DNA from 4 places in the Chromobacterium sp. genome. Region 2 is predicted to be linked to each of the others. Evidence: predicted binding sites of a transcription regulator. Region 2 holds the regulator's gene; each other region holds the start of a gene.
What was found. Region 2 encodes FNR, which switches genes on or off when oxygen is low (the NO sensors DNR and NnrR bind a similar motif). Its sites were predicted from a motif close to TTGATNNNNATCAA; they were not measured.

Region 1 (7,232 bases), on a different contig from region 2:
TGAATTATTCACTGGCCAGCAGATTTTCCAGCTCCAGCAGCCGGGTCTTGAGGGCGGCCACTTCCGCTTCCAGCGCGGCGACGCGGCCGGCAATGCCCACCTCGATCACCCCGCAACCATTGTCGACGGCACTGGGCAACAGCTGCGGCTCGCCGCTGAGCAAATGGGCCCAGCGCGCTTCGCGCTCGCCGGGCTGGCGTTCCAGTTTCAGCACCAGCGGCGGATATTTGTCGGCCAGCGCATTGAGCGCGGTTTCCACTTCCTCCACGCCGCTGAAGCCGTAGATGCGGCCGGAGCGGGTGCGGATCTCCGCCGCGGTCTGCGGCCCGCGCAGCATCAATAGCGCCAGCGCCGCCAGCCGCGCGCCTTCTATATTCCATTCATAATTGAGCCTGTGCTCGTACTTGGCCACCCGGCTGCCGGCCGGCAGCCGCTCGGCCACCAGTTTCCTGGCGATCAGGCTGTCCAGCGCCGCGCTGAGGTCGGCTTCGGACAACTGCATCACCGGTTCGCGGCTGGTCAGTTGATTGCAGGCCGAGGCCAGACCGTTCAGGGTCATCGGATAGGCGTCCGGGGTCAGCGCCTGTTTTTCCACCAGGGCGCCCAGCGCGCGCACTTCGCGCGCTTCCAGTTGATGTGTATCCATCATGTCTCCGCTAGAGGCTGCCGGCGCCTGGAGCGACGGCGGGCCGGATTGGCATGTAGCGATTCTAGCGCGGTTGGCGCCATGACCGCACGGTGAGATCATGGCCACGGCTTGACAGCGGGCGGAGCGCTTGCCAGTCTGTGCGGTTTTTGGCTTTGCGTGGGAGGGAGCGATGACGCGAGTGGATGTATTGCTGGTGGAACTGGGGCTGGCGGCGTCGCGCACGGCGGCGCAGAATCTGATCGCCGCCGGACGGGTCCGTTGCGATGGCGCGCCGGTGAGCAAGCCCAGCCAGAAGTGCGCGCCGGACAGCCGTTTCGACATCGCCGCCGACCCGGCCGACCGCTTCGTGTCGCGCGGTGGCTTGAAGATGCTGGGCGCGCTGGAGGTTTCCGGTTTCAACCCGCGCGGCGCGCTGGCGCTGGACGTGGGCCAGTCCACCGGCGGTTTCAGTGATTGCTTGTTGCAGCAGGGCGCGCAGCGGGTGGTGGGCGTGGATGTCGGCCACGATCAATTGCATGCGCGGCTGCGCGCCGATGAGCGGATACGCTATTTCGAAGGGGTGAACGCCAGGGCGCTGGACCATGCCGCCTTGCTGGCGGCCAACGACGGCCTGCCCTTCGATCTGATGGTGTGCGATGTGTCCTTCATCTCGCTGACCCTGGTACTGCCATCGGCCTTGCCGCTGATCCGCCCGGGCGGGCATTTGCTCAGCCTGGTGAAGCCGCAGTTCGAAGTGGGCCGCGAGGGCTTGGCCAAGGGCGGCATCGTCCGTGACGAGAGCTTGTACCCGCGGGTGCAGGACAAGATCCGCCAAGCGGTGGGGGAACAGGGCTTCGAAGTGCTGAAGTGGTTTGACAGCCCGATCACCGGCGGCGACGGCAACCGCGAATTTTTCGTCTACGCGCTCAAGCGCTGATACCTGCCGGCGCGGGGCGATGTCGGATGACAAGGGCATCGCCAAACCCGCGCGCGGCGTCTATCATTCGACTTGGCCGAATTCGCTCTGCTCGCTGCGCAACACCATCACCGGACAGTTGGCGCGGCGCAGCAGGTTCTGGGCGAAGCTGCCCAACAGCAGATGCGCGATGCCGCTGCGGCCATGGGTGCCGAGCACGATCAAGCCGGCCTGGTGGCTGTCAGCGTAGCGCACCAGCAGTTCCGCCATATCGGTGCCGCCGTCCCAGCTTTCCGCCATGTGGATCTGCACTTGGGCGACGCCGGCTTCGACCGCTTGCTTGCGCGCCTGCTCCAGCACACGGTTGCCGTCGCGGAAGGCTTGGTCGTGCAGCTCATGGGTGCCGAGCAGGCCGACGCCTTCCACCGCCAGGTCGCGCAGGCTGGCGATATGGAACAGGGTCAGGCTGGCTTTGCAGAACTTGGCGATGCGGATGGCTTCTTGTAGCGCCTTATCGGAATTGCTGCTGCCGTCCAGCGCGGCGATGATGTGTTGGTACATGTTCTTATGTCCTTTGTGGCAGTGAGACGATGGGGCTTGGCGCCGCTAACAAAACCTCAGGCAAGGCGCTCCGACGCAGGCAGCACTCGAGTGCGGCAAGCCGGCGCAACGCAGCATCAGGGCTTGGTTAGCCGCTCTTATTGGGACAGCATATCGCGGCCGGCGATATAGGCCAAGTTTGCCTGGTTGGGGTTTGACTTGAAGCAAGCCGCGGTCCCAGCCGCGCCGCCGCTTGGCGCGCGGCCGTTGACGATGGGGCGGGACGGCGTTTTACAATTCGATTATCTGATTAAAGGTTTGATGGGAATGGCGGTATTTCTATTGATCATCGGCGGCTGTCTGCTGGCTTTGCTGGCCTGGGTGCTGTATTCGCGCCGCGGACCGCGTCCGGAAAAACGCGCGCGCGCCGAGGACAAGGTGTATGCGCTGAACACCCAGATCCGCAGCGTGGAGCCGCCCGAGCACACCACCGGGGTGGCGTTCGGGGTCTTGCTGAAAGCCGCGCGCGGCGACCGCGCCGCGGTGGAGAAGTGGATCGTGGCGGAACAATACCGCGGTAGCGTGCCGGTCAGCCGCGAAGAAGCGATAGAGTTGCTGGCGCGGCGGCTGCTGCTGAGCCGCAACTGAGGCGCTTGGCGCGAGGCAATCAAACAGGCCCGCGTCAGCGGGCCTGTTGGCATTGGTCAACGGGTTTTCAGGCCAGCAGGCCCAGGTATTGACGCTCCCACGGCGTAATCTGGCTATGGTAGTGAGTCAGCTCCACCTCCTTCACCGCCAGATAGGCGGCGCTGAATTCGGCGCCGAACAACTGCTTGGCGGCTTCGCCGGCGGCCATCGCCTCGCAGGCGGCGTCCAGCGTGCTCGGCAGGCTGGCGCGCTCGCTCTTGAACACATTGCCGCAGGCGGGCTCGCTGGGCCGCAGCCGGCCTTCCATGCCGAGCAGGCCGGCGCCCAGGCTGGCGGCCAGCGACAGATAGGGATTGGCGTCGCAGCCGGGCAGCCGGTTTTCCACGCGGCGCCCTTCCGGACCGGACACCGGCACCCGCAGGCCCACCGAACGGTTATCCAGACCCCAGCTCAGATTGACCGGCGCGGCCATGCCCTTGACGAAGCGGCGGTAGGAATTGGGGCTGGGGCAGAATAGCGGCATCAGTTCCGGCAGATAGCGCTGCAGGCCGGCGATGAAGCCGTGAAACTCTTCGGATGCCTCGCCGTCGGCGCGGCTGAACACATTGTCGCCGTGCGAGTCCACCACGCTCTGGTGCAAATGCATCGAGCTGCCTGGCTGACCCGGCAGCGGCTTGGCCATGCACACCACGCTGAGGCCGTGGCGGTTGCCTATTTCCTTGAGCGCGGTCTTGAACAGAAAGGTCTGGTCGGCCAGCGCCAGCGCATCGCCGTGCTTGAGGTTGATCTCGAACTGGCTGGGGCCCATCTCGTGGACAAAGGTATCGGTGGCGATGCCCAGCATTTCGCAGGCGCGGTACAGGTCGTCGAAATAGGCTTCCAGATCGTTGAGCGAGGAAAAGCTGAAGGAGTCGAAGCCGGCCTCGCGGCGGCCGCTGCGCAGCGTCGGCGGCTGAAACGGCTGTTGCGGGTCGCCGTGGGCGGCGAAGATGTAGAACTCCAGCTCCGGCGCCACCACCGGCGTCCAGCCGCGCGCGGCGTAGCGCGCCAGCACCGCTTTGAGGGCCGAGCGCGGCGCCAGCGGCGCCAGGCTGCCGTCGTGGTCCACGCAATCGCAGATCACGCTGGCGCGCGGCGTGGTGGCCCACGGCACCTGGCGCAGGGTGGCGAAGTCGGGGACCAGGGTCACGTCCGGATCGTGCTCGCCGTAGTAGCGGTAGTCCGGGAATTCTCCAACGCAGCTTTGGATGGGCACCGCGCGCGCGATGCGCAGCGGCTGCCCCTTGATGAAGGCCTTGGCCGGCAGGGTCTTGCCGCGGGCAAAACCGTGCACGTCGGCGAACGCCAGTTCTACGTCACGAACATTCTGCTGGATCAGCCATTCGGCGAGTTCCGCCGGGATGGTGGCCTGGGACATGAGTCTCTCCCGATGCGCTTGCGCATTATTGTTTGCATGTTTGGGTCTGTCTGTCCGTGGCTTTGTTTTATTTTTTGGAGCGTTTGCTCTGCGGCCATTATGCCATCAGGGAGGGGCGGGAGAGCAAGCCCGGCGTTCGAGATGCTCAGCTGCGGTGCGCGCGCTCGGTTTTCCCCGCCGCAACGCCTAGTCGCGCCCAAGCGCGCGAGATCGTAAACACGCTCTTGGCGCAGCAAAAAGCCCCGGCGGACCGGGGCTTGGGGATGCGAGGCGGGAGAACGTTTATAGGCGGAAACGGCCCACGGTCTGCTGCAGGGTATCGGCCTGCTGGTCGATGGCGCGCACCGCTTGCACCGCGTTGCTGACCGAGTTCTGGGTTTCTTCCACCACGCCGGCCACTTGCTCGACGTTGCCGGCGATATTGGTGCCGGCCTGGCTCTGCTCGCCCATCGCCACCACCACATTGTGCACATGTTCCAGCGCCTGGCTGGCCTGTTTGCTGATGGCGTCCAGCGTCTGGGCCGCCTGCTGCACCTGTTCGACGCCGCCTTCCACCGCCGGGCGGATGTCGTCCATCTGGCTGGACACGCTGCCGGTTTCGCTGACCACCGCCTGCACGATGGTGGAAATCTCATCGGTGGCGGTGGCGGTGCGTTCCGCCAGCTTGCGCACTTCGTCGGCCACCACCGCGAAGCCGCGGCCCATCTCGCCGGCGCGCGCCGCCTCGATCGCCGCGTTCAGCGCCAGCAGATTGGTCTGGTTGGCGATGTCGCGTATGGTTTCGGCGATGCCGCTGATATTGCGCGTGCGTTCAGCCAGCTTGCCCACCATATCGCTGGCGTTATGCACCTGGCCGGCGATATTGCGGATGCCGTCGGCCGCCTGAGCGGCCAGCGCCTCGCCCTGGCGCGCCAGCTCCACGGTGTCGCGCGAGCCGGATTCGGTGTCGCGGGCGCTGGCGGTGACGTGATCGATGCTCACCGACAGCTGCTCGATGGCGGCGGCGGCGGAACTGGTGGAAGAGCTGGCGACGCCGGACACGTCGTGCACCTTGTCCATATCGCTGGAAAGCTGACGGCTGGCCTGGTTGATGTTGGAGGCGGCCAGGCGGATTTCCTCTATCATCTGGCGCAGCTTCAACTGCATCTCACGCATCGCCGCCAGCAGGCTGTGCGGCGGGCCCTGCACCGCGATGTCGGTGCCCAGATCGCCGTCGGCGATGGCCTTGACCACTTGCGCCGCGTAATTGGGATCGCCGCCCAGCGATTGCATGATGCTGCGCGACACCAGGAAGATCAGCGCCGCCAGCGTGATCATGCCGATGACGGCGATGATCAGCAGCGTGCGCGCCTGGCTCCAGAACAACTGGTCGATGTCATCGATGAAGATGCCGGTGCCCACCATCCAGCCCCAGGGCTCGAAGCGCACCACGCCGTTGAGCTTGGGAAACTCTTCCTTGCTGCCCTTGCGCGAGGTCTGGATCGTCACCAGGCCGTAATGGTCCTTCTGCAGCGCTTCTTCATACACCGCCACCGTGGTGCGGCCGTCCGGCAGCGTGCTGCCCATGTCCACCTTGCCCACCCGGTCCTTGCTTGGGTGGAACATCACCACGTTCTGCGGATTGCGGCCGAAGAAATAGATATCGTCCACCTTGAGCGCATTGAGGGCGGCGATGGCCTGTTTCTGGGCCTCCGCGCGCGGCAGCCCTTTTTCCTCCAGTTTCTGGAAGTGGCTCATGGTGCCTTCGGCCATGCGTAGCAGGTGGGTGATTTGCTCGCGCTTTTCCTGGCCCAGGGTGGCGCGGGTGGACAGCAGCGCCACGGTCGCGATGCTGAGCAAGGCCAGCAGGCTGGCCGCCATGATGATGAACAGTCTGGTATTGACCCGCATGATGTTCGCTTTTCGAAGGTGGATGTGTAATTTTGGGCTATAGGCCCTGCTTTTGCCGGCGGCAAATAGAGGACCGGCATTATCGCCTGTTCTAGTATGGTTTTATGACATTACAAGCAACAAGATCAAGGGTTTGGTATTAATTGGTATTAATACGAAATAAAGCGCGCCGCCAGCGGGGGGCTGGCGGCGCGCTTGCGAGGGTTTGGGCTTAAACCTGTTTATGATCAGCCGCGTGTCGGCGATACGGCGTTGAAAGCACCTTCAGAATGCTCAGTACCATTTGTACACTCCGCTTCTTCAGCTGTTTTCGCCTTGTCTCGCCTTGGCTCGCGAGAGCGTAAACACGTTCTTAGTCGTGGGCCTGCAGGCGGCCGCTGGCGATGGCGGCCTTGAATACCTGGTAATCCGCTTCCACCTGGTCGGCGTAGGCCAGCGCGTAGCTGGCGATGGCTTGGTCCAGCTTGTCGCTGTCGCCGACATAGCCGGCCAGTTTGGCGGCTTGGCCGCCGGATTTGGAGTGCGCGCGCGCCAGCGCCCAGGCGCAGGCCTGGCCGTAAGCGGTCAGCGCCTCCGGCGCGGTGAAGGCCTCCAGCGACGGTGCCGCTTTCATGTCGCGCAACTGGCGCACATAGAAATGGCGGCCGGCGGGGCCGGTGGTCCAACCCAGGAACAAATCGCTGGCCGCCTGCATCAGGCGCTGGCCGAACACCACGCGCTTGCCCTGATGGCCGTGCACGCAGGCCTGGGTGTAGGGCTCCAGCACCGAGGGCCGTGCTTCTTTCAATTGCAGGAACAGCGGCTGGTCGAAATTGTCTTGCAACAGCATCACCAGACAGCGGGTGCCCACGCTGCCCACGCCCACCACCTTGAACGCGCAATCCACCAACCGGAAGCGCTCCAGCAACTGGCGGCGGTCTTCTTTCAAGGTGGTGATGTAGTTGTCCAGCATCGGCTTGACCAGGGCCTCGGCATCGCTGGTGGACAGCCAGCTGTCGTCGTTGTCCAGCAGCGTGTTCTTGTCGTGCAGATGGAAGATCACCGGCGGGTTGTCGCGCAGCCGCAGCGTGCCGTCTTCCAGCTCAGTCATCTTGGGCAGCAGTTTTTCCTGGGTCTGATGCCTGGCCTTGTCCGACAGCTTGAGCATTTGCTGGCGAATGGCGTCGGTGGGCGCGCGTTCCAGCAATTGCTCG
Region 2 (7,232 bases):
ATTTCCGCCGCCGCAACAGCGAGCGGATGATGCGCCGGATGCGCACCCTGTTCAACCGCGCCGGCCTGCTGCGCGAGGAAATCGACATCCTGCGCGGCTTCCTCAAACAGGTTCAGCGCGCCGCCGACGGCGAAGTCCGCCGCGATGCCCCCGCCAAGGATGACGACTAAGCCGCTGTTCACCCTGCCCTACGCGCACCCGGCGGTGCGCGATCTGGCTTTTCTGCTGACCGCCCCGGCGCCGTGGAACAGCGGCGCCGACATCGCGCCGCAACGGCTGCTGGGCGCCGACGGCCCGGCGCTGCTGCAAGCGCTGGACGCCGATCCGGCCGAACTGCACGGCTGGCTGGCGCGCCAGCCCACCCGCCGCCTCGGCCATTACGCGGAACGGCTGCTATCGTTCTGGTTCCGGCTGGCGCCGCATATCCAGCTGCTTGCCAACAATCTGCCGGTGCGCGGCCCGGACGGCCGCACCATCGGCGAGTTCGACTTCCTGCTGCGTCTCGACGGCCAGCCGCTGCACCTGGAAACCGCCAGCAAGTTCTACCTCCAGCTGGGCCGCGACGCGGACACCCTGACCGGCCCCAGCCTGCGCGACGCCTGGGCCTTGAAAGCCCGTAAATTGCAAACCCAGCTGCGCCTATCTCGCCACCCGGCGGCCCAAGCCATGCTGCCGTCGGGTTTTGCCGGCTGCGCGGTAGGCGCCCGGCTCAGCGGCTGGCTGTTCCACGCCCTGGACACCGCGCCGGAACCGCCTCCGCAGGCCCAACCGCTATACGGGCAATACTGGCCGCTGCGCGGCGAATGGCCGGCCTCCAGCACGGCCTCGCGCTGGGCCTGGCTGCCCAGACTGAGCTGGCTGGCGCCGGCGCGGCTCGGCTTCGAACAGACCCATACCGCGGCGGCATTGCGCGCGCAGCTGGAACAGGCGGCGGCGCCGCAATTGCTGGCGGAGCTGCAAGCCGGCGCCGATGCTTGCTGGCATGAAGTGGCGCGCGGCTTCGCCGTGCCGCCCGGCTGGCCGCAGGAAGCGCCCTTGTCGCGGCTGTTGGAGCAAATCGCCGGCAGCCCTAGCCCATGAAAAAAGGCAGGCCCATGGCCTGCCTTCAGCAATGCGGCGCTGCGCGCTCAATGCCCGTTGGCGTGCGCGCAACCGGAGATCAGCGCTTTTAGCTCGTCCACCATCACCAGCTGGATATGCTTATGGTCTACCGTAATCCAGCCTTGCTGCTGGAACTTGGACAACGTGCGGCTGACGGTTTCCAGTTTCAGGCCCAGGAAGCTGCCGATTTCCTCACGGCTCATGCGCAGGATGAAATCATTGGCGGCAAAGCCACGAGTGGACAGACGCTGCGACAGATTGAGCAGGAAGGCGGCCAAGCGCTCCTCCGCCTTCATGTTGCCCAATAGCAACATTACATTCTGATCACGAACGATTTCGCGGCTCATCAAGCGGTAGAAATGGTGCTGCAGCGTGGGAATTTCGCGTCCCAGGCTCTCCATGCGGCTGAACGGCAGTTCGCACACCTCGCTGTCTTCCAGCGCAATGGCGTCGCAACCGTGTACATTGGCGGAAATGCCGTCCAGGCCCATCAATTCGCCGGACATATGGAAGCCGGTGACCTGTTCACGGCCGTCCTGGCTGGCGACGCTGGTCTTGAAGAAGCCGGTGCGCACCGCGAACAGCGAACGGAAGCCCTCGCCGCTGCGGAACAGGTACTCGCCGCGCTTCAAACGGCGGCTCTGGCGGATCACCGCGTCAAGCTGGGTCAACTCCTCGCGGTTGAGCCCAACCGGCAGACAGAGTTCCTTCAGGCTGCAGTTGGAGCAGGAGACCTTCAGGTTATGCAAAGAGATATGGTTCTGATCGGACATGGCATGTTTAGTGCAAGCTTGCGCTGAAGCTTGACCCTTATCAAAGCGAAATTCGCAGGATTTCCGCAAATTTACCAGTCCACCAGAGGTTTTGCTATCCAAATACGACATGAAGACCACCCACCCATTTTCTCCTGCCCATTTTGAATTCGACCGCGCGCTGATCGAGCGCCTCGACGGGACAGGTCCTAGATATACGTCATACCCGACTGCGGATCGCTTTACGCCGGGTTTCGCCGAAACAGACTACATCCACTGGCTACGGCAGCGCAGCATCGGCGCCAACCGTAAACCTTTATCATTGTACGCTCATATACCTTTTTGCAACACTATCTGCTACTACTGCGGTTGCAACAAGATCATCACCAAGGACAGCAGCAAGGCTGACTTGTACCTGGACTATCTGGAAAAAGAAGTCCGCATGGTCGCCTCCTGTCTGGGGCGCCGCGAGCAGGTGATACAGCTGCATTTCGGCGGCGGCACCCCCACCTTCTTGTCCGACGCGCAACTGGAACGACTGATGACCTTGCTCAAGACTCATTTCGAGTTCTTGAAGGAGGGGGAGTATTCCATAGAAATAGACCCGCGCAAAGTCAGCGCCGCGACAATCTTCAAGCTGGCCGAACTCGGCTTCAACCGCATCAGCGTCGGCATTCAGGACTTTGAGCCGGCGGTGCAGCAGGCGGTGAACCGGGTGCAGTCCGAAGAGGAAACGCTGGAGGTGATCCAGGCCGCGCGCGATGCCGGCTTCAAGTCGGTCAGCGTAGACCTGATCTACGGCCTGCCGCTGCAGACCCGGGAATCGGTGCGCCGCACGCTGGACAAAGTGATCGCCATCGGGCCGGACCGGCTGGCGCTGTACAACTACGCCCACCTGCCCACCGTGTTCATGCCTCAGCGCCGCATCAACGAGGCCGACCTGCCCTCGGCGGAAACCAAACTGGATATTCTGCAAGACTCGGTGCAGCGCCTGGCCGACGCCGGCTATGTCTTCATCGGCATGGACCACTTCGCCAAGCCGGACGACGAGCTGGCCACCGCGCTGCGCCAAGGCCGGCTGCAGCGCAATTTCCAGGGCTATTCCACCCACGCCGACTGCGACATGATAGGTCTTGGCGTGTCGTCAATCGGCAAGGTCGGCCCCTGCTACAGTCAGAGCGCCAAGGATCTGGACAGCTACTACGCGGCGCTGGACAGCGGCCACCTGCCGGTATTGCGCGGGCTGACGCTGGACAATGACGACATTTTGCGCCGCAGTATCATCCAGGGCCTGATGTGCCGCTTCTCGCTGTCGGTGGAGGCGCTGGAGGAAATCCACGGCATCAACTTCGCCGAGTACTTCGCCGAAGAACTGCCGCAGATCCGCGAGTTCCAGCAACTAGGCCTGCTGTCCTTCGACGGCGACTTCATCATGGTGGAACCCAGGGGGCGCTTCCTGATCCGCAATATCGCGATGATCTTCGACCGCCACCTGCGCGAGCGCCGCACTCAGGCGCGCTACTCCAAGACCATTTGAGCTTGCTCCACAGCAAAACAGCCCGCGTCGAAACGCGGGCTGTTTATCGTTGGAACCAGGTTCAGACTTACCAGATGTCTTTTTCCACCTTGGCCGCCAGTTCCGGGTAATCCGCCACCTTGAACACCGGAGTGGACTCGCCCTGCTTCAACTGGCGCTCGTAATCCTTCAGCACGATGAAGAAATAGCGCGACAGCAGCACAATGGCCACCAGATTGATCAAGGCCATCAAGCCCATGGCGAAGTCGGCCATATCCCATACCAACGGCAAACTGGCCACCGCGCCGAACATCACCATCGCCAGCACGATCAGGCGGAAAGCCAGCAATATCCGCTTGTTGCTGCGGATGAACTCGACATTGCCCTCGGCATAGGCGTAATTGCCGATGATGGTGGAAAACGCGAACAGGAACATCGCCACCGCCAAGAAGGACGCGCCTATCGGCCCGAACTGCGCCTCGATCGCCTTCTGCGTCAGTGCCACGCCGCTCAAGCCCTGGTCGTGCACGCCGGACAACAGGATGATGGCCGCGGTGGCGGTACAGATCACCATGGTGTCGATGAAGACGCCGAACATCTGGATCGCGCCCTGGCTGGCCGGATGGCGCGAAGTCGCCGTCGCCGCCGCGTTGGGGGCGGAGCCCATGCCGGCCTCGTTGGAGAACAGGCCGCGCTTGATGCCCAGCATCATCGCCTGGCTCACCGCGTAGCCAGCGAAACCGCCCGCCGCTTGCTCCAGGCCGAAGGCGCTCTTGACGATCAGCACGATCAAGCCCGGCAGCTCGGCGGCATGCACCGCCAGCACATAGAAGGTCATCAGCAGGTAAATCGCCGCCATTACCGGCACCAGCCATTCCGCCACCCGCGCCACCGAACGGATGCCGCCAAAGATGATGGGGGCGGTCATCACCACCAGCGCCACGCCCACCATATAGCGGTTCCAGCCCCAGGCGCCCTCGGTGGCCGCCACGATGGAATTGGCCTGCACCGCGTTGAACACCAGGCCGAAGGCCAGAATCAGGCACAGAGCGAAGACCACGCCCAACCAGCGCTGGCCCAGGCCTTTTTGAATGTAATAGGCCGGGCCTCCGCGGAAGGTATCGTCATGGTGATTGGTCTTGAACAGCTGCGCCAAGGTCGACTCGGCAAAAGCGCTGGCCATGCCCAGCATCGCGGTCAGCCACATCCAGAACACCGCGCCGGGACCGCCGGCGGCAATGGCGATGGCCACGCCGGCGATATTGCCGGTGCCCACCCGGCTGGCGAGGCCGGTGGCAAAGGCCTGGAACGGCGAAATATCATCCTTGCTGCGGTGGCCGCCACGGCCACCCATCATTTCGCGCCAGCCGCGCGCGAACAGCCGCAGCTGCAACAGGCCGGAGCGCAGCGAGAAATACACACCGACGGCCAGCAGCAGGCCGATCAGCACCTTGCCCCAAATCACATCATTGGCGGCATTGATAAAAGAATGAAGCAACTCCATGATTCCTCTTAAAGCTCTGAGCGTGACAATCTGGAAATGGGCGACGCGCGCCGGAAGGATTTCAGACTGGAAGGTTGGTTTCTGCCCCGGTCTTGATGCCGGGATGAGGGCTTATCACGGGTTCACGATCTGCTGCGCGTCGTGAGACGTCACACGATGAATGCGGCTCTGAAATGCTCATGCGCCAAGCACATTCCGCTTCCTCAGCCATTTTCGCCTTGTCTCGCTCTTGCCCGCGAGATCGTGAATCGGCTCTAAAACCCTGAATCGAGCCGCCGCGGCGATCGCCACGCGGGCCGATATGGGCGGCTCAAACGCACCAGAACAGACTGAGCGATGACGCTATTTTGTCAGACTGTTTCCATGCGAAACCCGGCGAATTTAGCAAAATAGAGTGTTTGCTGGCAATGGAATTCACACGCGGTCGCTCTGCCTCCACCACCGCGCAAGCAACACCATAAGCATATTTATTCAGCTGTTATTCCTGACAGCATCCGACGCGGCAAAACACCAATAGCATTTTAAATGACCAAGGCATTTTTTTGGCAAGCCATGCCAATAACGCCCAGCAGGCGTCGCACTGCACTGCGCTTCTGGCTGATATAGCCCTTAGTCATTGCCAAGCTTGCCGTCCATCGCTCAGCTCTCTTGCCCGAAAATTGCCTATTCTGGTACAGACACGGCCAAGAACCCTATTGCGGGCGCCGCCGCCATCGCCGGGAGCGAGATGATGACAACACCCATGGTAAGGTTGATGCAAGGTCTGAGCTACCCCAGCCGTTTCGCGCTGATCGGCGCGGTATTCGCGGCGGCCCTGCTCTATATGGTGTACGGCCTGTACCGCACCAATCAGGACAATATCGACTTCTCGCAAAAAGAAAGAGTGGGCGTCGCCTACATCCAGCCGCTGAATCGGGTGCTGGGCGCGCTGGAACTGGCGCAGGACCTGGCGGTGCGAGCCGCGCAGGGCAACGCCGCCGCCAAGGCCGCACAGCCGGAGGCCGTGGCCCGACTCGACCAGGCATGGACGCAGTTGCAAAACGCCCATGCCCAATCCGGCGGCGCCCTGCAGAGCGAAGACGCCTGGAAAACCGCCAGCGCGGCGCGCGCGGCGCTCGCGCAACTGGGCAGCGCCCCGCCCGACAAGATCATCGCCGGTTTCGACAATGCCGCCGACAAACTCAACACCCTGCTGGGCGTCGCCAGCGACAACTCCAACCTGACGCTGGACCCGGACATCGACAGCTACTACCTGATGGACGCGGCCACCACCAAGCTGCCGACGCTGGCCAACACCATAGGCGAGGCGCTGGCCTGGGCCGCCAAGCCCGAAACTGGGCAAGCGCTGACGCCGGCCGAGCGCGACCGTCTGGTCGAATTGCGCCCGCTGATCAGCAGCGCGCTGGACGGCCTGAACAGCGACCTGGCCAAGGCCCAGGCCTATAATTCCGCCGTCAAGAGCGCGCTGGACGCCGACAACCAGCAATTGGCAGCCTTCCGCCAGCTGCAAGTGACGGCCATAGACGGCGCGGTGGCGGGCAAGACCGGCTCGGCGCTGGGCGTGGCCGGCCTGGCGGCGCGCAGCGCCAGTGTCATCACCCATTTCAGCGATAGCGCGCTGCAGAACCTGGATGGCTTGCTGCAGGCCCGCATCGGACGGATGCAAGGCCAGCGCAATCTGTATATCGGCATCGGCCTCGCCACCATGTTGCTGGCCAGCTTCCTGTTCCATCAGCTCTATCTATCCATCACGCTGCAACTGGGCGGCGAGCCCTTCTATGTGCAAAGCGTGGTCGAACAACTGGCAGCCGGCCAGTTGGGCATCCAGATCCAGCTGCGCGCGCAGGACAACAGCAGCCTGCTCGCCGCCATCGGCCAGATGCGCAATCAGCTGCGCGAAACCGTCGTCCAGCTATTGGACACCTCGCGCGAAGTCAACGCCGCGGCCGACCAGATGGCGCAAAGCGCGCAGAACATCAGCCATAGCAGCACTCAGCAGACCCAGTCGGCGGCCAGCATGGCGGCGGCGATCGAGCAACTGAGCACCAGCCTGATGGTCAGCGCGGAACAGTCGGAACAGGCCAACCAGCTGTCCCGCACCGCGGTTAGTCAGTCCAGCGAGGGCAACGCCATCATCAGCGAGGCCGGAGCCAGCATGGACAGCATCGTTCGCGATGTGAGCTCGGCTTCGGAAACCATAGGCGCGCTGGGCAAACAGTCGGAATCCATCGCCAGCATCGTCGACGTGATCCGCGATGTCGCCGATCAAACCAATCTATTGGCCTTGAACGCCGCCATCGAGGCGGCGCGCGCCGGCGAACAAGGCCGCGGCTTCGCCGTGGTTGCCGACGAAGTGCGC
Region 3 (7,232 bases), on a different contig from region 2:
CTTGAGAAGTCACCTTGGGATCGCTGGACAACAGGCCGCCGCCCATGGATTTGAACACATAGGCGAACACCCAGGCCGCCACTTCGGAATAGAAGGCCATGATCAGGAAGGCCGCCAGCACGCCGAAGGCGCTGATCAGCCACCAGGGCTGCCCGGCCGGCGCCAGCGTCTTCAGCGCGCTCACCGCGTCGCTCTTGGCCTTGCGGCCCAACATGATCTCGGCGATCATCACCGGCAGGCCCACCAGCAAGGTGGCCAGCACGTACACCACCAAGAAACCGGCGCCGCCATTGGTGCCGGTCAAGTAAGGAAATTTCCAGATATTGCCGAGGCCCACGGCGGAACCGAGGGTCGCCGCCAATACGCCAAAGCTGGAGGTGAAGCCGTCTCGCGACTTGGCCACGCCTCCCTGCCGTACAGATCCCACGTTCTGACTCATTTATTTTTTCTTTCTGACTGCCGCGACGCCAGTGCCGGCCAAGCCCGGCGGGCATTGCGCCGCTTCTAACGCCACCATAAAACAAGCCCGCCTAAGGGATCCCCCTGGCGGGCAACTTGAGTGTTTGGCTTGTCGCCGGCAGCGATTTTGCGGCCATTCGGCCATCAGCGCAAAAAAATCTTCACGGTTCTTGCGTCAGCTCATCCCCTAAGCGCCGCAACCAGGCCAAACACTGCCGCAATTGCTCTATTTCAATGTATTCATCGGGTCGATGCGCCTGCTCGATGTTGCCCGGACCCAACACCACGCAGGCGATGCCGGCCTCGCTGAACAGCCCGGCCTCGGTGGTGTAGGCGACGCCCTTGCCGCCGTCGCAGCCGCACAAGCGCGCCACGATACGACGTACCGCGCTGTCTTCCGACGATTCGAAAGCCGGGCTGTACACCACAGGCTGGATCTGGACATCCGCCTCCGGCGCCACTTCGCGCATTTCCAGCAGCAAGGTGGCGGCGTAATCCCTGACCGAATCGACAAAGCGCTCCGGGCTGTCGCCGGGCAGCCAGCGGCACTCGAACATGAATTCGCAATCCTTGGGCACGATATTGCAAGCGGTGCCACCGTTGATGGTCCCAGTCTGCAGGGTAGTGAACGGCACATCATATAAGGACTGGCGATGCCCGAACGAAGCCTCGGCGTCCGCCAGCTTGCGGATATGGGTGATCAGCCGCGCGGCGAATTCGATCGCGTTGACACCCTGCGGCGTCAGCGAGGAGTGCGCGGCGCGGCCGCTCACCTTGCACAGATAATGCGCGATGCCCTTGTGCGCGATCACCGGCTGCATGCTGGTGGGTTCGCCAACGATGCAGCCGGACACCTGCACGCCATCGGCCACCAGCCGGTCTATCATCCGCCCCACGCCCAGGCAACCCACCTCCTCGTCATAGGACAGCGCGATGCCGATCGCCTGGCGCAGCTTCCCGCCCTGTGCCAACTCGACAAACCACGGCGCCAAGGACAGCACGCAGGCGATAAAGCCCTTCATATCGGCGGAGCCGCGGCCATACAACCGGCCATCGCCCTTGTCGGTCAGCGCGAAAGGATCGCTGTCCCAGACCTGCCCATCCACCGGCACCACGTCGGAATGCCCGGACAGCAACACCACCGGCAACTCCGGCGCGCCGATGCGGGCGAACAGATTGGCCTTGCCGCCATCGTCGTTGAAGGTCAGCGTGGCCTCCACGCCCAGCCGCAGCAGATAATCGCGCGCCCATTCGATCAATTGCAGATTGGAATACCGGCTGGTGGTATCGAAGCGGACCAGTTCCGCCAACAGTTCTTGCGCCGATTGAGACATCTCGCTCTCCCAAGCCTTGCCATGGTGTTTGAAGAGACCGCCAACCCCGGCGCCGCGCGGCTTGCGCCGGCCGCACACGGGGGTCTTGCCGGACTCTCGTTATAGGATGCAGCCAAGTCTGCCTTGCCGCCGCCGCTTCGGCAACCGCCGCGCCGGCAATAAAAACGCACGCCGCGCTTGGCAAAGCCGCCGCTTATCGCTAGAATGCGTCTTCTCTTGAGGCGGGTCTCCCCGCATTGCGCGATAGCGAACCTGGTCAGGTCCGGAAGGAAGCAGCCACAGTTATTTAGCGCAAGTGCCGGGGGTCAGGCTCGCCGCCCCTCCCCTTTATTTTCTGTCTCAGATGCCGAAACGCTTTACAAAAAAGCGACCACGCAGTATCTTTTCGCGTCTCGCCCTGCAAATCCCATTGTCCTTGACAATAAGAAGCCACTAACATTGCAAAAAACGAAGTTCGTGCTTAACGGAACTTCATGAACTTTTTTGCATCAGAATTATTCCTGATGGATTTTTTTTGCTATTTTTAGGGTGCAGGGCACGAACCTAAAAAAATATTAGAACCAATATTCTTTGATACTGAGAGGAACACTCAATGAAACTGTTTGAAAAAATCCCCAACCCGCGTGAAATCCGCCGCAAGCTCGGCCTGAACCAGCAAGAGTTCTGGAGCCGCATCGGCGTGACCCAATCCGGCGGTTCCCGCTACGAAAGCGGCCGCAACATGCCAAAGCCGGTGCGCGAACTGTTGCGCCTGGTGCATGTGGAGCAGATCGACCTGTCCAAGGTGCGTCGCGAGGACTTCGAAATCGTCGAATACCTCAAGGAAACCCACCCGGACCTGTACAAGAGCCTGCGCAAAGCGGTTCGCACCAAGCTGGAAGCCCAGGATGGCAGCGTGGAAGTCACCGCCAACTAAGCGGCTCCCGCGCGACAAAGCCAGCCCGCAGCAATGCCGGCTGGCTTTATTTTTTCACTCGAATTGTCCGACAAGCAACTACGCGCCGCGCGCGCCAAAGCGGCGCGGCTCGCATGCCATCGGCCTAGTCACCAGGATTGCGCACCAGCAAGACCGGCACGTCCGCCAGTTTCAGCACCCCTTCCGCCACGCTGCCCATTAGCAAATGCATCAAACCGCTCCAACCATGGGTACCCATCACTATCAAATCGGCGCCCCAGGAGCCGGCCTCATCCACCAGCACCGCGGCGATCTTGTCGCCCCAGCTCTCGAGTATCTTGCAATCCGCCTCCACGCCCAGCTCCTTGGCCTTGGCCCCCGCCTGCCCCAGCACCTGCTCGCCGGCCTGCTTGATCGACTTCTGCAGTTCGGTCGCGTCGAGGAACTCGGTACCGCCCCAGCCAAACTGCGCCAGGTCCACCACATGCACCAGCTTCAGGCTGGCCCCCACTTCCTTGGCCAGCTGGCACGCCTCGTGCAACGCCAGATTGGAGGTTTCGCTATCATCCACCGGTACGAAAATGCGCTGATACATGACTCTGCTCCTTGTTGTATTTGCCTTACACTTTCAGTCTATCAAACCATGCTACCGTACTGTTGACCCAGATTAAGACAAACAAGCAAGTTAAACGACTCGCCCAAAGCCCATATCATGCCCAGAATCAAGCTTGAGCTGCCCGAGCGCTTCACCTTCGAAACCCGCGTCGATGTCCGCATCGGCGACATCAACTACGGCGGCCACCTCGGCAACGACGCCGTGCTGCGCCTAGCCCACGAGGCACGGCTACGCTTCTTTCAAAGTCTAGGCTATGCCCACGAGCTCAGCGTCGAAGGGCTGGGCATCGTGGTGGCGGACACCGCCGTCTGCTATCGCGCGGAAGCCTTTCACGGCGATGTGCTGCGCTTTGGCCTCGCCGTCACCGACATCGGTCCGCGCGGTTTCGATTTGCTCTATCAGGCAAGCAATGACAAAACCGGGAAAGAAGTGGCAAGATTGAAGACTGGCATCGTTTTTTTCGACTATGCCTGCCGCAAGCTTGCCGCCATGCCCCCAGTGTTTCTGGCCCGGCTTGGCGTCACATCAGAATAAAGGAAAGACGTCATGAGAAAATACGCGCTCAACAGCCCGGAAGCGCTGGCTCGCTTGCTGGCCATGTTCATGATCACGGACGGCAATATGGACCCGCGCGAACTGGAGTTGCTGGATAAACTGCACGTCTATGACCTAATCGGCCTGCCGCGCAAACAATTCACCAAGGTATTGGTCGACTACTGCGACGACGTCTCCGACGAAGCCGGCGACGACGGCACCATCCGCCTGCTGGACGCCGAGCGCATCAACGGCCTGCTGACCGAAATCACCGACCGCCGCAAACGCGTGCTGGCCTGCGTGCTGGCCATGGACATCAGCAAGTCCGACGGCACCATCAGCGAGCCGGAAATGGCGCTGCTGAGCCATATGATGAAAAGCTGGGGCATTTCGCTGGACGACCTGGAACGCGAATTCGCCCGTTAACCTCTTTCCAAGCCACAGCAACCGCCCAAGCGGCTGCCGTGGCCATTTCGAAGCCCCTGTCACCCATGACGAGCAATACCCGATTTTCCGGAACCGAAAACTACATCGCCACCGAAGACCTGATGATGGCGGTCAACGCCGCCGTCACGCTGGAACGTCCGCTGCTGATCAAGGGCGAGCCCGGCACCGGCAAGACCATGCTGGCCGAGGAAGTGGCCCACAGCCTGGGCCGCGAGCTGATAGTCTGGCCGATCAAATCCACCACCAAGGCCCAGCACGGCTTGTATGAATACGACGCGGTGTCGCGGCTGCGCGACTCGCAGCTGGGCGACGCCCGCGTGCACGACATCCGCAACTACATCGTCAAGGGCAAGCTGTGGCAGGCCTTCGACGCGGACACCGCGCCGGTGCTGCTGATCGACGAGATCGACAAGGCCGACATCGAATTCCCCAATGACTTGCTGCGCGAGCTGGACCAGATGGAATTCTTCGTGCACGAAACCCAGGAATTCGTGCGCGCGCGCCAACGCCCCATCATCATCATCACGTCCAACAATGAGAAAGAGCTGCCGGACGCGTTTCTGCGCCGCTGCTTTTTCCATTACATCCGCTTCCCGGAACGGGATACCATGCAGGCCATCGTCGACGTCCACTTCCCCGCGCTGCGCCAGCAACTAGTCAGCGAGGCGCTGGAAGTGTTCTTCTCCATCCGCGAGCTGCCCGGCCTGAAGAAAAAGCCCAGCACCTCGGAGCTGCTGGACTGGCTGAAGCTGCTGACCGCCGAAGGCATGGACGCCGACGCGCTGAAACGACGCCATCAGGACAATGCGCCGCCGCCCTTGGCCGGCGCCTTGCTGAAGAACGAACAGGACCTGCAACTGTTCGAGCGGCTGATGCAGATGGCCAAGCTGCGCCGCTGAGATGGAAAGCCTGGATCGCTTCGCCGCCTCGCTGGCGCTGGCCGGCCGCAGCGGCCACACCAGCGCGGCCTATCTGCGCGACCTGGAGCAATTGGCGGCCATGCTCGCCCCCACGCCGCTGCCGCAAGCCGAGGCCGGCCAACTGCGCAAGGCGCTGGCCAAGCTGCACGCCCAAGGGCTGCATAGCCGCAGCCTGGCGCGCAAGCTGTCCGCCTGGCGCCGCTTCTACCAATGGCTGTTGGACAGCGCGCAGCGCCCGGACGACCCCAGCCTGGGCCTGCGCGCGCCCAAGCAGGACAAACCGCTGCCCAAGGCGCTGCCGGTGGATAGCACCGCGGCGCTGCTGGACCGGATAGACGATGCCGATCCGCTATCCGTCCGCGATCGCGCGCTATTCGAGCTGATCTACTGCTGCGGGCTACGGCTGTCTGAAGCGGTGGGATTGAACCTGGAAGACATCGACTTCTCCGACGACTTGCTGCGCGTGCGCGGCAAGGGCGGCAAGACGCGGATAACGCCGTTGGGCGCCGCGGCGCGCGCCTGCTTGCAACAATGGCTGGCACAACGCCAGGCGGCCGAGGGGGAAAACGCGCTGTTCATCGCCCGCCATGGCGGACGACTGGGCGGACGCCAGGTGGAAAAGCGCCTGCGCGACTGGGCGATCAAGACCGGCGCGCAGCAGCATGTGCATCCGCATATGCTGCGCCACTCGTTTGCCTCGCACTTGCTGCAGTCTTCCGGCGATTTGCGCGCGGTGCAGGAACTGCTGGGCCACGCCAATCTGTCCAGCACCCAGATCTACACCGCGCTGGACTTCCAACACCTGGCCAAGGTCTACGACGACGCGCACCCGCGCGCGCGCAAGAAACCGGAAAACGAGGATTAAGCCGAGCGGCTGCGCGCGGCCAGCAACTCGTCCAAACGCTGCAAGGCGCGGATCACGGTCTGAGCGCGCACCTGCGCGCGGTCGCCGTCGAAGCGACAGCTGAAGGCCTCGCTCCAGCCGTCCGGACCGGCCAGGCCGAACCAGACCAGGCCCACCGGCTTGGCCGCCGTGCCGCCGCCGGGGCCGGCGACGCCGGACACCGCCACGCTCCAATCCGCGCCGGACAGTTTCCGCGCGCCGGCCGCCATCTGCCGCACCACCGCCTCGCTGACCGCGCCATGCTCGCGCAAGGCGCGCTCATCCACCTGCAGCAGGCGCTGCTTGGCCTCATTGCTGTAAGTGACCACGCCATAGCCGAACCAGGCCGAGCTGCCGGCGATATCGGTCAAGGCCGCGGCTATCATGCCGCCGGTGCAGGATTCGGCGGCGGCGACGCTCTCGCCCGCCGCCAGCAGACGCTCGCCCAAGCGGCGAGCCAATTCCAGGCTTTCTTGCATGACCATCCTCTCAGCTTCGCCGCGTTTTGAAATGACGGATCAAGCCATTGGTGGAGCTGTCGTGCGCCAGCGCGTCGTCGGCCGCGCCCAGTTCCGGCAGGATGCGGCGCGCCAGTTGCTTGCCGTACTCCACGCCCCATTGATCAAAGGAATTGATGCCCCAGATCACACCCTGCACAAAAACCTTGTGCTCATACAAGGCCAGCAACATGCCCACGCCGCGCGGCGTCACCGCGTCCAGCGCCAGGGTGTTGGACGGCTGATTGCCGGGAAACAGCTTCTGCGGCAACAGCATGTCCAGCTGCTCGCCCGGCAGATGCGCCAATTCGCGCATTGCCTCGGCCTCGCTCTTGCCGCGCATCAAGGCCTCGGTCTGGGCCAGGCAGTTGGCCACCAACACCTGATGCTGCTCGCCGACGGCGTAATGGCTGCGCATTGGAATGATGAAATCGCAAGGCACCAGCCTCGTGCCTTGATGCAGCAGCTGGAAGAAGGCGTGCTGGCTGTTGGCGCCCTCCTCGCCCCAGATCACCGGGCCGGTATCGAAGTCCAGCGCCTCGCCGTAGCGGCCGACGCGCTTGCCGTTGGACTCCATGTCCAATTGCTGCACATGGGCCGGCAAGCGGCGCAGGCCATGATCGTAAGGCATGATGGCATGGGTGTGG
Region 4 (7,232 bases), on a different contig from region 2:
GGTTTGAGCGTCAGGGTTTGCATCTTGTTGTCCTTATCAATGAGGTGATGGCTCAGCCGAGGATGATGTCCCGGCCGCCATGCGGCGCCAAGCCCGCGGCGCGGTCTTCGCTCAAGCCCATTCCGGCATGGGGCTGTGCCGCCGCGTCGTGTCGCTCTTGCGCTTCCGTTTGTCCGGGGCGCTCCATGATAGGGCAAAAAGGGGCGGGCATGAAAAACGCCGCCAGCGGGGCTGGCGGCGTTGTCGGGACGGGCGTCAGGCCTGAACTCAGGCGGCGTCGTTCACCCAGCGGATGGCCTGGGTCGGCGCAACCTTGTTTTCCGTCACGATCTGCAGGGCCAGGCCGCCGCAGGAGGTTTCACGGTACTTGGCGTCCATGTCCTTGCCGGTTTCGTACATCGCGGCGATCACCTTGTCCAGCGACACCTTGGGGCTGCTGACGCGGTGCATGGCCATGCGCGCGGCGTTGATGGCCTTGACCGCGGCGATGGCGTTGCGCTCGATGCAGGGAATCTGCACCTGGCCGCCCACCGGGTCGCAAGTCAGGCCCAGGTTGTGCTCCATGGCGATTTCCGCCGCCATGCACACCTGGGACGGGCTGCCGCCCATCAACTCGGTCAGGCCGGCCGCGGCCATGGAACAAGCCACGCCCACCTCGCCCTGACAGCCCACCTCGGCGCCGGAGATCGACGCATTGAGCTTGAACAGGCAGCCGATGGCGCCGGACGACAGGAAGAAGCGTAGGCAGCTGTCCTCGTCCAGCGGCTGGATGAAGTGGTTGTAGTAGGCCAGCACCGCCGGCACGATGCCGCAGGCGCCGTTGGTGGGCGCGGTGACCACGCGGCCGCCGGCCGCGTTTTCTTCCGACATCGCCATCGCGTACATATTGACCCAGTCCATCACGCTCATCGGGTCATTGGCCACTTGCAAGGAGCTGGTCAGCATGCGATGCAGGGCCGGCGCGCGGCGCGGAATCCGCATCGGGCCGGGCAGATTGCCCTCGGTGCGCATGCCGCGCTCGATGCTGGTCTTCATCACATCCCACACCTTGGCGAAGTGCTGCTCGACATCCTTGGCTTCGTGGAAGGCTTTTTCGTTTTCCATCACCAGCGCGGACACGGACAGGCCGGTTTCCTCGCACATATCCATCATCTGCTGCGCGCTGAGGAAGTGATAGGGCACCGGGGTGTCGCTGCAGGAGCTTTGATTGAAATGCTCCTCGTCCACGATGAAGCCGCCGCCGATCGAATAATAAGTCTTGGTCAGCACGCACTCGTCGCCGACGAAGGCGTGGATCTGCATGCCGTTTTCGTGCATCGGCAGGTTGGCGGTGTGGAAATCCATGTCGAAGCCCACGCGCTGATGGGTGCGGCCCAGCGTCAGCTGGCGGGTTTTTTCCACATCGGCGATCAGGGCCGGGGTCTGTTCCGGGTCCACGGTGTCCGGCAGATTGCCGGCCAGGCCCAGGATGATGGCGTGGTCGGTGCAATGGCCCTTGCCGGTCAGGGCCAGCGAGCCGTAGCAGTCGACGTGAACATGGGTGACTTGGTTGAAACGGCCGGTTTCCTTGAGCGAGCCCAGGAACTGGTGGCCGGCCTTCATCGGACCGACGGTGTGGGAACTGGAGGGGCCGACGCCGATTTTGTAGATATCAGTCATGCTGAACATGATTGCTTACCTCTTGGCTTGATACTTTGGCTTGATGCTGAGGAACCCGGCCGGCCGCGACCGGCCGGGTTGTCAGAGAAGGGCGATCAGGCGAACAGATCGTAGAAGATGGCGGAGATGGCGATCAGGCCGATCAGAACCACGAAGATGTTGCTGGCGGCGCCGGAGTATTTCTTCATGGCCGGCACTTTGGCGATGGCGTACATCGGCATCAGGAACAGCAGCATCGCGATCACCGGGCCGCCCAGGGTTTCGATCATGCCCAGGATGCTGGGGTTGAAGGTGGCCACGGCCCAGGTGGTGATGATCATGAACACGGCGGTGAAGCGGTCCAGCTTGGCGGTCTCGATGGACTTGCCGTTCTGGCGCAGTTGCTTAATCACCAGGCCGTTGAAGCCTTCTTTGGCGCCCAGGTAGTGACCCAGGAAGGACTTGCTGATGGCGACGATGGCGATCAGCGGAGCCACCCATTCAATCACCGGGTTGCGGAAGTGGTTGGCCAGGTAGGACAGGATGGAAATGTTCTGCGCCTTGGCGGCGGCCAGATCGGCCGGGGACAGGCTGAACACGCAGCTGAACACGAAGAACATCACCGACAGCACCATCATGACGTGAGCGCGGATCAGCACGCGGCCGGCGGCCGGCTCAGCGGCGTCGCCATGCAGCTTCTGCTGGTCAACCGAGAAGGACGAAATGATGGGCGAGTGGTTGAAGGAGAACACCATGACCGGGATGGCCAGCCACAGCGTTTTGTAGAACGCGCCGTGGGACAGGGCGTCGCCCAGGCTGCCGGCTTGCTGGATGGCCGCGCCGTTCCATTCCGGAATCAGGTACAGCGCCAGCAGCATCAGGCAGGCGACAAAGGGGTAAACCAGCACGCTCATGGCCTTGACGATCATCTTCTCGCCCAGGCGCACGATGGCCATCAGACCCAGGATCAGGATCAGCGACAGGATGGCGCGCGGCGGAGCGGACACGCCCAGCTGGTTGACCATGAAGGATTGCACGGTGTTGGTGATGGCCACGCTATACACCAACAGAATGGGGTAGATGGCGAAGAAGTACAGCAGGGTGATCAGCTTGCCGGCGCCCACGCCGAAGTGCTCTTCCACCACCTCGGTGATGTCCGCGCCCGGCTTGGAACTGGACAGCACGAAGCGGGTGAGGCCGCGGTGAGCGAAGAAGGTCAGCGGCAGGGCCAGCAGCGCCATGACGATCAGCGGCCACAGACCGCCGATGCCGGCGTTAATGGGCAGGAACAGGGTGCCGGCGCCAATGGCGGTGCCGTACAGACCCAACATCCAGACGGTATCTTGCTTGGTCCATGCGGACGAAGCGCCTGATTTGGGCAGGGGGGTGGAAACGGCTTGAGACATGATATTGGCCTTCATTAAAGACAAATGGGGTAATCGTTTTGACGTGCCGCCAGGCGGCGCGCCGTTTTATCTCTTGCTAGACTTTTAGTCAGTAGCGGGAACCGTTGATTAGTGATTCACGCTTCATTGATGTGCATGGTATAGGCAGTTGTACCGAGGGGGTTACACCTTTCAGAACATCAGTTGATTCTAATCAACTTTATTTTGAAGCAAAACGAACATCCGAACAATTGCTATTTGCTGTTGATGACTTATCAATATCATGATGATTGATTGTTTTTGGTTTAAAAATAAGAAAAATCGTCCATAAAAATAAGAAAATTGCTCAATACGTGGCTTGTTTGCGGAATATTCCAATTTTCAGATTGTTTTGATTTAATGTTGCTTTGCTGATCGTTGTTGAGTGAAACCGAGCGCTTGCTTGAAAGCTCGGCCGGGTTTTTCGACATGGTTCGAGCTAGTTGTAACGCGGGAAGACACGCGCATGGCATGGGTGGAGCGACGGCGGCTAGGGTTGGAAACAGGTTGCCTAGCCCGTGGAAATGGCTTGGTTTGGTGAGCTAACTAACTGAAAAATAGTAATTAATTGGATTGCTGCGGTGGGGGGTGGGCACAATGCAGGGGAGGTGGAGGTGCTCGCTTACGTCAAGACGTTTGCTATATCAGCATGGCTGACGGCTTGCGATGAAGTATCATAATATGAAATCCGAGCAGTAAAATTGTTTTCGAAAACGAACAAAAATTTTTCAAAACGAACATTTTTTGATTGGTTTCAAACATTGTTTTGCCTATCAAACGACCGTTTTTCGCCTAGTTGGCTGATTTTTAAGCATTTTTGTATTGTTTGCAATCGCGCTTGCCATCGGCGTAAAGCCGGTGTCCGGTGGAGAAGGACGCTTTCGTGGCGCGGCGAAAGGCAAAACCGTTGCCGGCCATGTTGCAAAAAGAAGGAGCTGAACAGAGTCTCGCCAGGGAAAGACCTGCGTTTGATTGTTATCAAACAACGATGATGCAATACGAACATAAAATTTTCGTGAACCAACAATCGGCGCAAGCGCAGGCGCGGGAAGCCATCAAGGATGACAGCCAAACAAACTCGTGTCGGAAGCAGGCCAGGCCGGGCAAGTCCCGGCGGAAACCTGAAAACGGCATCATCAGTTGATAGGCATTGCATCAAGATGGACCCGAGGCCGGCGGCTCTGCCCTAGCTCGCGAAATGAAAAACATGAATCACGCCTCCACACTCGCCTATGTCGCGGCCGAAGCCGCCTCCAAACAGACCGTGCTGCGTCAGCACCCTGGGCGCTATCTATTGAGCGCCGGCATGGCCGGCGCGCTGATCGCCGTGGTGCTCAGCGTCAGCCTCAAGCTGGGCCAGGTCTTCTTCGCCGTCGGCTCCCCCGGCTACTACATCGCCGTGGCCGGCTTCTTTGGCGTGGCCCTGGTCAGCATCATCGTCTGCAAGCTGGAGCTGTTCACCAGCAATGTGATGTACTTCAGCGTGGGCGTGCTCAGCGGCGACTGCCGCGTGTGCAACTTGCTGCGCAGCTGGACCATGGTCTACCTGGGCAATCTGCTGGGCGTGTTGCTGTTCACCGCGGTGTTCGCCGGCGCCGGTGGCATGGGCAGCCTGCCGGCCGACCACCTGCTGTTCAATGTGGCCGCGCATAAAGTGCATGCCGGCGCTTGGGAAATCTTCTGGAAGGGCGCGCTGTGCAACTGGGTGATCTGCCTGGCGGTGTGGGTGCCGTTGCGCATGGCCGGCGATGCCGCCAAGATGTTGATGATCCTGCTGCTGGTGTTCGTGTTCTTCTTCTCCGGCTTTGAACACAGCATCGCCAACATGGCCTTCTTCTCGCTGGCCCTGCTGCACGGCATGCAAGGCCTGGACGCCGCCGCCATCCTGCACAATATGATTCCGGCCACCCTGGGCAATATCGCCGGCGGCGCGCTGGGCGTGGGCCTGGTGGTTTACCTGCTGGAGCGTCACACCCTGCCGGCGCGGCGCGAAGCCGCAAAACCGGCCGCGACGGCGCTCGGAACCAGTGTTTGATGTTCGTTTTCGAATGTAATGCGACGGCTACAATGACGGCGTGTTGATGTGGTTTTTCATGGTATTGAAAATAAAGCGTTTTTTATGGAATTTCGCCGCCGCGGCGCCCGGTTCGGAAACCGCGTTTTAGTCGGCGGCAGTTGATCTTTATCAAACGATTTTTTTCGAAACCGAATGTACAATATGTTCAGTACTCAACATTTACTGATAGTTACTAGGAGGCACACATGGATGCTCTGAATCGTGACGCGACTCAAGCCAACCCCTGGCGCGATTTCACCGGTGGTGAATGGCAAAGCAAGGTGGATGTCCGCAACTTCATCCAGCTGAACTACAAGCCGTTTGAAGGCGACGCCAGCTTCCTGGCGCCCGCCACCGCGCGCACCCAGAAGCTGTGGGACACCCTGAGCGAGTTGCTGAAAGAAGAACGCGCCCGTGGCGTGCTGGACGTGTCCGCTGACCGCGGCAGCTCCATCACCGCGCATGACGCCGGCTACATCGACCAAGCCAGCGAAGTCATCGTCGGCCTGCAAACCGACGCTCCGCTCAAGCGCGCCATCATGCCCAACGGCGGCCTGCGCATGGTTGAGAACGGCCTGGAAGCCTTTGGCTTCAAGCTGGACCCGGTCATCAAGGACGTGTGGACCCACTACCGCAAGAGCCACAACCAGGGCGTGTTCGACACCTACACCCCGGACATCATGGCCGCGCGTAAATCCGGCGTGATCACCGGCCTGCCGGACGCCTACGGCCGCGGCCGCATCATCGGCGACTACCGCCGCGTGGCCCTGTACGGCACCGACTTCCTGCGCGCCGAACGCCAAAAAGTATTCCATGAGCTGGACGACGCCGTTTTCAACGAAGACGTGCTGCGCCTGCGCGAAGAACTGTCCGAACAATTCCGCGCGCTGGACGAACTGAAGCAGATGGCCGCCAAGTACGGCTTCGACATCAGCCGCCCGGCCGTCAACGCCCGCGAAGCGGTGCAGTGGACCTACTTCGCCTACCTGGCCGCCGTGAAAGAACAAAACGGCGCCGCCATGTCCTTCGGCCGCGTCGCCACCTTCCTGGACGTCTACATCGAGCGCGATCTGGCCTCCGGCGCGCTGACTGAAGAACAAGCCCAGGAAATGATCGACGACCTGGTGATCAAGCTGCGCATCGTGCGCTTCCTGCGCACCCCGGAATACGACCAACTGTTCTCCGGCGACCCGACCTGGGTGACCGAATCCATCGGCGGCATGGGCGAAGACGGCCGTACCCTGGTGAGCAAGAGCAGCTTCCGCTTCCTCAACACCCTGTACAACCTGGGCCCGGCGCCGGAACCCAACCTGACCGTGTTGTGGTCCACCCAGCTGCCGCGCGGCTTCAAGGACTTCTGCGCCAAAGTGTCCATCGACACCAGCTCCATCCAGTACGAAAACGACGACCTGATGCGTCCGCACTGGGGCGACGACTACGGCATCGCCTGCTGCGTGTCCGCGATGCGCATCGGCAAGCAAATGCAGTTCTTCGGCGCCCGCGCCAACCTGGCCAAGGCCATGCTCTACGCCATCAACGGCGGCGTGGATGAAAAATCCGGCGTGCAAGTGGCCAAGGGCTTCGAGCCGATCAAGAGCGACGTGCTGACCTACGACGAACTGATGCCCAAGTTCGACCTGCTGATGGACTGGCTGGCCGCGACTTACGTCAAGGCGCTGAACTGCATCCACTACATGCACGACAAATACGCCTACGAACGCATCGAAATGGCGCTGCACGATCGCGACATCCTGCGCACCATGGCTTGCGGTATCGCCGGCCTGTCCGTGGCCGCCGACTCCCTGTCCGCCATCAAGCACGCCAAAGTGCACATCATCCGCAACGAAGAGGGCCTGGCGGTGGACTACAAGATCGAAGGCGACTACCCGGCTTACGGCAACAACGACGACCGCGCCGACAGCATCGCGGTATGGCTGACCGAAACCTTCATGGACAAGATCAAGGCCCAGCCGCACTTCTACCGCAACGCGATGCCGACTCAGTCCGTGCTCACCATCACCTCCAACGTGGTGTACGGCAAGAAAACCGGCAACACCCCGTGCGGCCGCCGCGCCGGCGAACCGTTCGCTCCGGGCGCCAACCCGATGAACGGT

Region 1: a site for FNR is predicted at 2,299-2,312, ahead of ACE3QM_RS17655 (universal stress protein). Genes of this name have one in related genera too.
Region 3: a site for FNR is predicted at 3,346-3,359, ahead of ACE3QM_RS05370 (universal stress protein). Genes of this name have one in related genera too.
Region 4: a site for FNR is predicted at 5,238-5,251, ahead of pflB (formate C-acetyltransferase). Genes of this name have one in related genera too.

What each region holds. Positions count from the first base shown of each region.
Region 1 covers NZ_JAYSGF010000036.1:33,389-40,620, forward strand. Annotated here, with positions in the region: gene ACE3QM_RS17645 (YceH family protein) at 5-646, opposite strand; gene ACE3QM_RS17650 (TlyA family RNA methyltransferase) at 819-1,565, shown strand; gene ACE3QM_RS17655 (universal stress protein) at 1,629-2,105, opposite strand; gene ACE3QM_RS17660 (hypothetical protein) at 2,412-2,732, shown strand; gene ACE3QM_RS17665 (glutamine synthetase family protein) at 2,800-4,149, opposite strand; gene ACE3QM_RS17670 (methyl-accepting chemotaxis protein) at 4,432-6,039, opposite strand; gene ACE3QM_RS17675 (DUF2252 domain-containing protein) at 6,392-7,232, opposite strand, start outside.
Region 2 covers NZ_JAYSGF010000041.1:23,172-30,403, forward strand. Annotated here, with positions in the region: gene ACE3QM_RS18715 (RNA methyltransferase) at 1-170, shown strand, start outside; gene ACE3QM_RS18720 (DUF1853 family protein) at 160-1,080, shown strand; gene fnr (fumarate/nitrate reduction transcriptional regulator Fnr) at 1,128-1,874, opposite strand; gene hemN (oxygen-independent coproporphyrinogen III oxidase) at 1,984-3,390, shown strand; gene ACE3QM_RS18735 (sodium:alanine symporter family protein) at 3,458-4,873, opposite strand; gene ACE3QM_RS18740 (methyl-accepting chemotaxis protein) at 5,628-7,232, shown strand, end outside.
Region 3 covers NZ_JAYSGF010000007.1:24,289-31,520, reverse strand. Annotated here, with positions in the region: gene ACE3QM_RS05390 (sodium-dependent transporter) at 1-439, opposite strand, end outside; gene argE (acetylornithine deacetylase) at 621-1,793, opposite strand; RNA gene ffs (signal recognition particle sRNA small type) at 2,014-2,112, shown strand; gene ACE3QM_RS05375 (DNA-binding transcriptional regulator) at 2,386-2,709, shown strand; gene ACE3QM_RS05370 (universal stress protein) at 2,834-3,283, opposite strand; gene ACE3QM_RS05365 (acyl-CoA thioesterase) at 3,401-3,838, shown strand; gene ACE3QM_RS05360 (TerB family tellurite resistance protein) at 3,851-4,264, shown strand; gene ACE3QM_RS05355 (AAA family ATPase) at 4,330-5,184, shown strand; gene xerC (tyrosine recombinase XerC) at 5,186-6,070, shown strand; gene ACE3QM_RS05345 (CinA family protein) at 6,067-6,555, opposite strand; gene pgi (glucose-6-phosphate isomerase) at 6,578-7,232, opposite strand, start outside.
Region 4 covers NZ_JAYSGF010000034.1:6,025-13,256, forward strand. Annotated here, with positions in the region: gene ACE3QM_RS16950 (N-acetyltransferase family protein) at 1-23, opposite strand, end outside; gene ACE3QM_RS16955 (L-serine ammonia-lyase) at 268-1,668, opposite strand; gene ACE3QM_RS16960 (HAAAP family serine/threonine permease) at 1,755-3,044, opposite strand; gene ACE3QM_RS16965 (hypothetical protein) at 3,928-4,206, shown strand; gene ACE3QM_RS16970 (formate/nitrite transporter family protein) at 4,270-5,097, shown strand; gene pflB (formate C-acetyltransferase) at 5,325-7,232, shown strand, end outside.